DNA from 2 places in the Bacillus sp. PK6-025 genome. Region 1 is predicted to be linked to the other one. Evidence: riboswitches for the same ligand, from Rfam matches in the RefSeq annotation. Region 1 holds a riboswitch; the other holds the start of a gene.
The links. Region 1 has a riboswitch for thiamine pyrophosphate ahead of tenA (thiaminase II). Riboswitches for the same ligand answer to the same signal wherever they lie in the genome.
Positions count from the first base shown of each region.

Region 1 (4,216 bases):
GAGGCACGCTTGAGATTGAATACACGATTGCAAGGCGCGGCGCCGAAAAGCTGTGGAAGCTTCTCCACACAGAGGACTTCGTGCCGGCGCTGGGCGCTTTGACCGGAAATCAAGCCATGCAGCAAGTAAAAGCCGGATTGAAAGCGATTTATTTAAGCGGTTGGCAGGTGGCGGCCGATGCCAATTTGTCAGGGAGCATGTATCCTGACCAAAGCCTTTATCCGGCAAACAGCGTGCCGGAAGTCGTCAAAAAAATCAACCGTACGCTGCAGCGCGCCGATCAAATTCACCATATGGAAGGAAAAGAAGACATCGATTGGTTTGCTCCGATTGTGGCCGACGCTGAAGCGGGCTTCGGCGGACAGCTGAATGTGTTCGAGCTGATGAAAGGTATGATTGAAGCCGGCGCCGCGGGAGTTCACTTTGAAGACCAGTTGTCGTCTGAGAAAAAGTGCGGGCATTTGGGCGGGAAAGTGCTGCTTCCGACGCAAACGGCGGTGCGTAATTTGATTGCCGCGCGCCTCGCCGCAGACGTGATGGGAGTCCCGACCATTCTTATTGCCCGTACGGACGCGAATGCGGCCGACCTGATCACAAGCGACGTCGATTCATATGATGCGCCGTTTTTGACGGGAGAGCGAACAGCGGAAGGGTTCTTCAAAACAAAGCCGGGTCTTGATCAGGCGATTGCGAGAGGTTTGGCGTATGCGCCGTATGCCGATTTGATCTGGTGTGAAACGTCTGAGCCGAATATTGAAGAAGCCCGCCGGTTTGCACAGGCGATCCATGAAAAATTCCCGGGCAAACTGCTCGCCTACAACTGCTCCCCTTCGTTCAACTGGAAGGCCAAACTGGATGACAACACCATCTTGAACTTCCAGAAACAGCTCAGTGAAATGGGCTATAAATTTCAATTTGTCACACTGGCAGGCTTCCACGCCTTAAACCACGGCATGTTTGAATTGGCCCGCCAATATAAGCACCGCGGAATGGCGGCGTATTCTGATCTGCAGCAGGCCGAGTTTGCCAGCGAAGTCCACGGCTATACGGCGACAAGGCATCAGCGCGAAGTCGGAACGAGCTACTTTGATGAAGTCGCCCAGGTTGTGACAGGCGGGACTTCATCAACCACTGCACTGAAGGGATCGACTGAAGCGGAACAATTTCAATCCTAAAAACGTAAAAAGCCGCCCGTCATGGGGCGGCTTGCTTGTTGTCTATCAAGTTAGCAATTGACATCATTGGAAGGGGCGGTAAAAGGGTTTTCCCTAATAACAGTCAGTGTCTGATGATTTTTGTTGTTTCTTTTGGCCGGCCGGTTGTCTTTGCTGAAAGAATAGAACAAATACACAGCCATTGTCAAAATCAAGATAAACATCATCATAAATATCCCCTCCAAATTTTTTTGTCTTCACTATATTAGACGAACAAGCCTGCAAAAGGTTTCAGAAAATTAACATTTTTCCATAAATATTTTTACCCGCTGCATCTTCTGTATGAAACCCGGCGGTTCTATACAAGAATAAAACTGAAAAACTCAGGTTGACATCATAATCATTGATGTGTAGAGTAAAAGTTAATGTAATAGGAAGTCCACTAGGGGAGCCGTAAGCCGGCTGAGACAAGAAGCGATCTTGGACCCTTTGAACCTGATCTAGTTCATACTAGCGTAGGGAAGTGGAGCCGGTGTCTTTATGATTTCATCATACAAAGGCCGCTCCATTTTGGGGCGGCTTTTTTGCGTAAAAAGCGGCTCGCTCCCCCTGTGCCTTCCTTATAAAACCGATTGCTGAGGAGGCTATCTACATGAGTTTTTCTGCAGAACTTCGCCGCGAGGCAGACCCTATTTTTGAAGCCATTTTTGAGCATCCGTTTGTATTGGGACTGGCGTCCGGCAAGCTGAAAAAGGAGCAGCTTATTCATTATGTGAAGCAAGATTACGAGTATTTGAACGCTTTTATTCAAATCTACGGAATTGCAATTTCCAAGTGTCAAAACCGGAAAGACATGGAGATGTTTCATGAGCAGATTTCATTTGTATTAAACAGCGAAGTGCACCCGCACAACAACCTGTGCCGGGCCGCGGGGGTGGAGTATGAATCTCTGCAGGGCTATCCGCTTGCGCCTTCTGCCCATCATTATATCCACCATATGCTGACGACGGCGCACGAAGGCACGCTGGGAGAGATATTAGCCGTCTTGCTGCCTTGTCCGTGGACATATTGGGAGATCGGAAAAAAACTGATGATGGACGTTCAGCCTGACCCGTCGCATCCATTTTATGACTGGATCTGTTTTTACGGAGACAGAACCGATTCAATCACGACGAAGTTTTGCGCCCGCCTGGATGAATGGGCCGAAACAGCGGGCAAGGCTGAAAAAGAAAAAATGAAGGAGCTTTTTTTGCAAAGCTGTCAGCTTGAATACGGCTTTTGGGAGATGGCTTATACAGTTGAAGATTGGCCTGTGGAAATGGAGGCGGTGAGACGATGAATTGGAACATGAAAGAAGTCGTGATGGCAGTGATCTTGTCCGTTGCATGCGGCGTCATTTACTTAGGATGGTCCACCTTGTGGATCCCTGTTTCAGCTATTGTCGGGCCTGTCGGAGCGAACTTTATGTTCGGCATTTGGGTGATCGCCAGCCCGATTGTCGCTTATATCATCCGTAAACCGGGTGCGGCGCTGATTGCCGAGACGGCAGCTGCGGCGGTCGAACTGCTGACCGGAAGCCACTTTGGACTGTCAGCATTATTAATCGGTGTGTTCCAGGGAGCCGGTGCGGAAATCGCGTTTGCGATCTTTCGCTATAAGCGTTACAACTTGTTTACCCTTATGCTTTCCGGTGCGCTTGCCGCGGTCGGAAGCATGACATACAGCCTGATGGCGAACGGTTTTGCCTACTATACGACGCAAACGCTGATCATGACGCTTATCATCCAAATCATCAGCGGCATTGTACTCGGCGGCTGGCTGGCAAAAGCCGTTGTCGAAGCGCTTGCGAAAACGGGAGTCCTGAATCAGTATGAGATCATGAAGGAACAGCGGAAGAAGGATGATGCCGATGCGTTCATTTCTCGGATGCAGTAACCTTTCCGTCCGTTTTTATCATCGTCCTGAAACAGTCCTAGACCGGGTCTCGCTGTCGATTGGGCAGGGAGAGAAAGTGCTGATACTCGGTCCGAGCGGAAGCGGCAAATCGACACTGTTGTCCGTGCTTTCCGGCATCATTCCTGAACATGTCGAAGCTGAGGTCAGCGGAGAGGTCAATCGCAGAAAGAGCGCCGGCGTTATGTTTCAGGATCCGGATTCGCAGTTCTGCATGCTTCATGTTGATGAGGAAATCGCTTTTAGCCTAGAAAACCGGTCCGTCTCCCCAAAAGATATGGACGGCATCATCTCGGAGCTGATGGAGCAAGTCGGATTAAAGATAGATAAGAAAACGCCGATCGAAACCTTGTCAGGCGGTATGAAGCAGAGACTGGCATTAGCGTGCCTGCTCGCTCTGGAGCCTGAAGTGCTGTTTTTTGACGAGCCGACGGCGCAGCTGGACCCGGCCAGCCGGAAAGACATCTTTGCCTTGCTTCGTAACGTTTCACGAAAAAGCGGACAGACGATGGTGTTCGTCGAACACGTGCTGGACGGCTGTATCGAGTGGATGGACCGCGTCATTCTTTTCAATGGAAAGGGACAGATCATCGCTGACGGAAAGCCGGAAGAAATCGTGAAACATTTTCAGCCGGAGATGAAAGCGGCGGGCATCTGGCAGCCGAAACTGTACCCTGCGGTATGGGAAGATGTCATCACACAAGATGATCATCCGCTCGCCGTCAAGCTCTCTTCTACATTGAAAATGAAAGAGGAGGAGGCGAAAAACAGGCCTGCAGCTGACAGAGACATATTGATCCGCGCAGACGACGCGGCGATCGGCTATCGGAAAAAGATCGTTGCCGACGGCATCACCCTTGAGATTCCAAGGGGAGAATGGATTTCGGTCATCGGCGAGAACGGGAGCGGAAAGAGTACGTTTTTAAAAAGTCTGATCAGGCTTGAAGCCGTCAAAAAAGGGCGCCTTTATCTTGAGGATCGGGAGCTGAAGAAATGGTCCGACCGGACGCTCTATGAGAAGGCCGGCTTTGTCTTTCAAAATCCCGAGCTTCAATTTATTCGGGACACGGTGTTTGACGAGATCGCGTTCGGGGCGAGGCAGCGGGGAT
Region 1 is NZ_CP096509.1:4,191,125-4,195,340, reverse strand. Features, by position in the region: gene aceA (isocitrate lyase) at 1-1,175, shown strand, start outside; gene M1D67_RS21415 (hypothetical protein) at 1,226-1,384, opposite strand; TPP riboswitch at 1,589-1,693, shown strand; gene tenA (thiaminase II) at 1,807-2,493, shown strand; gene M1D67_RS21405 (ECF transporter S component) at 2,490-3,089, shown strand; gene M1D67_RS21400 (ABC transporter ATP-binding protein) at 3,064-4,216, shown strand, end outside.

Region 2 (4,216 bases), 880 kb from region 1:
ATTAGCCCCGGTTTCCCGGAGTTATCCCAGTCTTACAGGCAGGTTACCCACGTGTTACTCACCCGTCCGCCGCTAACATCAGGGAGCAAGCTCCCATCTGTCCGCTCGACTTGCATGTATTAGGCACGCCGCCAGCGTTCGTCCTGAGCCAGGATCAAACTCTCCATGAAGTTTGATAATGACTACGCACAACATGTGTGCGATTTATTTAATGAATTAACAGGTACGTTTTGTCTTGTTTAGTTTTCAAAGATCATTTCCGCCTCTCGAAGAAGCGACTTTACTAATATAACATTCTATCATCGTGAATGTCAACAACTTTTTTCAAAAGATTTTCGAAGTTGTTTTTATAAAGCCTCCTTTTTAGGGGCGGATACTAATATAACATCTATTTTCGTTTTTCACAATAGCTTTTTTAAAAAAATAATAATCAAATGATTTGGACTCAGATGATTCCTGATCATCTCGACCTCAGGCAGTTGACAGCATTTATTTCTTCTTACTGCTTTCTTCTATATAAAAGTATACAGCGGTCTTTAAAAATTGATTTACTAAAGCTGCACATGGTCCAAAGCTTCGAGGATGACATTAAACTCTCCGTTATCAGCTTTTACTTGAATAAAAAGCTCCTCATTCCGGAGCTTTGTAACAGAATATATATTCTTCTCATTTTCATTCACGCTGGTTGGCGGATAAAGATTGTGCAGCCTACCTTTTCAGCTTGGCGGTCGAATGTCTGACAACCAGTTCAGGTTTGTAGACGGTGGAATGTTCAAGCTGATTCGTGTTGCGTCCCTCAACTTTGGCAATCATCCATTTTGCCGCCTCAATCCCCATCTGCATTTTCGGATGAGTGACTGACGTCAGCTTCACTTCAGATGCCTCGCTCAAATGTGAGTTGTCATATCCGACAATCGAAATGTCTTCCGGCACTTTCAAACCGAATTCCCTCACGACATCCAACACCAAAAGCGCTATCTCGTCATTATAGCAGAATATGGCAGTCGGACGGTCTGATGAAGAAAGCCGCTTCCTGGCTTCAGCTATCGTTTTTTGTTTTTTGTTCTCTGTTGTGTACGTCACGACCATTTCAGGGTAAAACGACAAGCCGTTTTCTCTGAAAGCACGGATAAATCCTTTCATCCGGTTGGCGCCCTGCATATCGTCCTGTTTAAAGAAACCGAACACTTTTTCATGGCCGAGTTTAATCAAATGCTCAGTGGCGATAAAGCCGCCGTGTTCATCATCCAAAATGAAATGGGGCGGATTTAGCTCCTGATAAAATTGGTTAATCATCAAATACGGAATATGATGTTGTTCAAGCGTCAGATAGTAACTTAAATTCGGGTTAAAGCTTCCTGTTTTCGTCGGCTCCACGATCAACCCAGCAATTTTTTTATCGAGCATATTCACAAGGCATTGTTTTTCTTTTTCAATGTCATTATTGGTGCTCGCGACGACAAGGGTGTATCCTTCGCTGGACAGTGACGATTCGATTCCTCTTATAATAGAAGGAAAAATGTAATCCGAAAGGTAAGTCGTAATAACCCCGATCATCTTATTTCTTTCCCTTCCTTTTTCAGAAAGCTGAAGACGGTGAGAGCAATACGTCCCTGAGCCCTGCTCTCTGTATAAAAGCCCTTCATGAACAAGGTCGCCAATCGCTTGCCGGATCGTGTGCCTGCTTACATCAAATATTTTCATCAATTCGTTTTCCGAATGAATTTTTTCCCCCGGCTTCACTTTGCCTTCATATATCCACGATTTAATTTTATTTTTCACCATGCTGTATTTTGTAGGTTCACTCATCAGATCAACCCTTTACTGATCTTGTACGTACGAATACGTTCTATTATAAAGGAAAAGATGTTTGCATTGCTACATATTGGAGAAATTAAGCAAAATTTTTCGAAAAATCAGCTTGTCGTCCGTTTCTTTTTTTAGTATAGTAGAATATAACTAAATAACTTGATGACCACAAGGGGAGCCTCGAGGCTGAGAGTGAACGACCGTTCTGACCCTTTGAACCTGTTAGTTAACGCTGGCGTAGGGATGTGGCAAAGTCATTTCTAATTGCATCCAAAGCAGTGCGTGGAAAACTTTCCTACTCCTTCCCCGCATTGCTTTTTTTATTGGGAAAGAAGTCCAGTATCCCTTTGTTCATCAAAAGTGAGGGTTATGATGAATCAATCTAAACAACTTGTACAGCTGATTGAAATTGCGTTTATGACAGGAATAGCACTTATACTTGATATGGTGTCCGGAATGTTTTTAAAAATGCCTCAAGGCGGTTCAATCGCCGTCATGATGATTCCGATCTTCCTGATTTCCTTTAGATGGGGGCTGAAGGCAGGGCTGGCAACCGGGTTTTTAGCCGGATTGCTTCAGTTTGTCACTGGAGGATTTTACGTTTATCATCCTCTGCAGCTTCTTCTTGATTATTTTATCGCGCCTACAGCCGCGGGAATCGGCGGCTTTTTTGCCGGATCGATCAGAAATGCTTCAGTCGAGAAACAAAAAGGAAAGATCATTTTCTATGTTACGCTGGCCGTCTTTCTCGGAAGCGGACTGAAATTTCTCGCTCATGTCATCAGCGGCGCTGTCTTTTTTGGAAACTATGCGCCTGAAGGCACTCCGGTATGGATTTATTCCTTGGTATATAATGGAACATATATGCTTCCGTCTTTCATTGTCTGCACAATTGTCCTTTGTTTACTGCTGCTAACCGCGCCAAAACTCTTGGAAAACAGATCAGACATGAGATAGCATAAAAAACAGCGGACTCGCCTGAGATTCCGCTGTTTTTTTATGATTTAATCAAATCTGCGACCAATATATACCGCTCCGGTGCTGAACCGATAAAGTCAAAAGGATAGCAGGTGGAAACCGTCAATGTTGCTCTCGGCTTTGGTACAATCACCGTCCGGTCATCCGCATCCACGATCCGCACCTTTTTCACTTTGTATGTAAAAGTTCCGTAGGAAGCTTCAACAATTAACTGATCGCCCTTCCCCACTCGGCCGAGTTTTCGGAAAACCGTATCCCGGTGGCCTGATAAAACCGAGTTGTCATCTTCTCCAGGCAGAACGGAACCAGCGAAATGGCCCACGCCTTTTTGCAGCTCGTCTTCATCTGTCCCGTGATATATAGGAATCCTTGCATTGATTTTCGGAATGACAAGATCACCGATTTTCTCCCCGGTTTTAAATGTTTGATCAATCACCGTTTTTTCTTTTTTCGCCGTCTGAATCGGAGGTTTTTCAGGCTTTTCTTCTTCTTTCATCTGCTGAAATGAAAAAAGAGCGTAGCCGTGCATTAACTTGAACACATTCGTTGTTGTAAAATAAGCGCCGCACACAACCATCACAATAGCTGCGAGCCAGATGATTTTTTTTCGATGTGCCTTAATTTCCTTTCACTCCTTATAAAAACTTCCCATTCTCTACATAATTAGAATGGGAAGTGACATGTTAAGCCGCTTTGCGAAGCCTTCTGATCATGAAGAATCCGCCAAACATCAGAACGGCGCCTAAGATCGACCATTCCGCGTAATGCCCGGCTGTCTTTGGAAGCTTTGCACCTTTAACCGTCTTTTTCACATGAGATGGCTTTGAATCATGTTTGACAGCCGTTTGGGTTTGCTTCACTTTTGACCCTGTATCATGAATTAAATCAGATCCGATCATGTCAGGCGTCAGCAATACATCCAAAATGAAGTTGCCTTGCAGATCGTATACTTCCACCAGAAGGCTTGCTCCCTTCAGATCTTCCGCGCTGACAAGCGTTGTCAAAGACACTTCTTTTTTCTTTCCGTCTTTAACAAGATAGTATTTTGTTTTCACTTCAAGCGTCTTCTGAAGATCGTTTAAAATGGATAGCATTTCAGCGATATCCTGAGCTGAGAGCTCTGATACAGACTCGAAATCGGCTACCGTTTCAAGACGTTCTCCAAGAGCCATCAAATCATTTTCAAGGTTTGGATTTTTATCGCGCACCTTTCGGAGATGATTCACGAGCCTTTCCCACTCCTGATCATCCACACCCAATTCTTGAAACAGGTTCCCGATCTGAAAATCGTCTTCTTCATATGTCACAGTGAAAAGCGCATCGTCCAATTCGTATTCAAACATAAACACGTCGAGAATGTTTTGGCCGCTTTCCATATAGCCATTTTCAACAAAAAGGTCAGCCGCTTCTTTTTCGCTCAATCCGTATT
Region 2 is NZ_CP096509.1:3,306,729-3,310,944, forward strand. Features, by position in the region: rRNA gene M1D67_RS16955 (16S ribosomal RNA) at 1-170, opposite strand, end outside; gene M1D67_RS16960 (GntR family transcriptional regulator) at 709-1,809, opposite strand; TPP riboswitch at 1,971-2,070, shown strand; gene thiT (energy-coupled thiamine transporter ThiT) at 2,182-2,766, shown strand; gene M1D67_RS16970 (class D sortase) at 2,807-3,364, opposite strand; gene M1D67_RS16975 (processed acidic surface protein) at 3,471-4,216, opposite strand, start outside.
Region 2: linked by a shared signal. The riboswitch ahead of thiT (energy-coupled thiamine transporter ThiT) and the one ahead of tenA (thiaminase II) in region 1 are both predicted to bind thiamine pyrophosphate.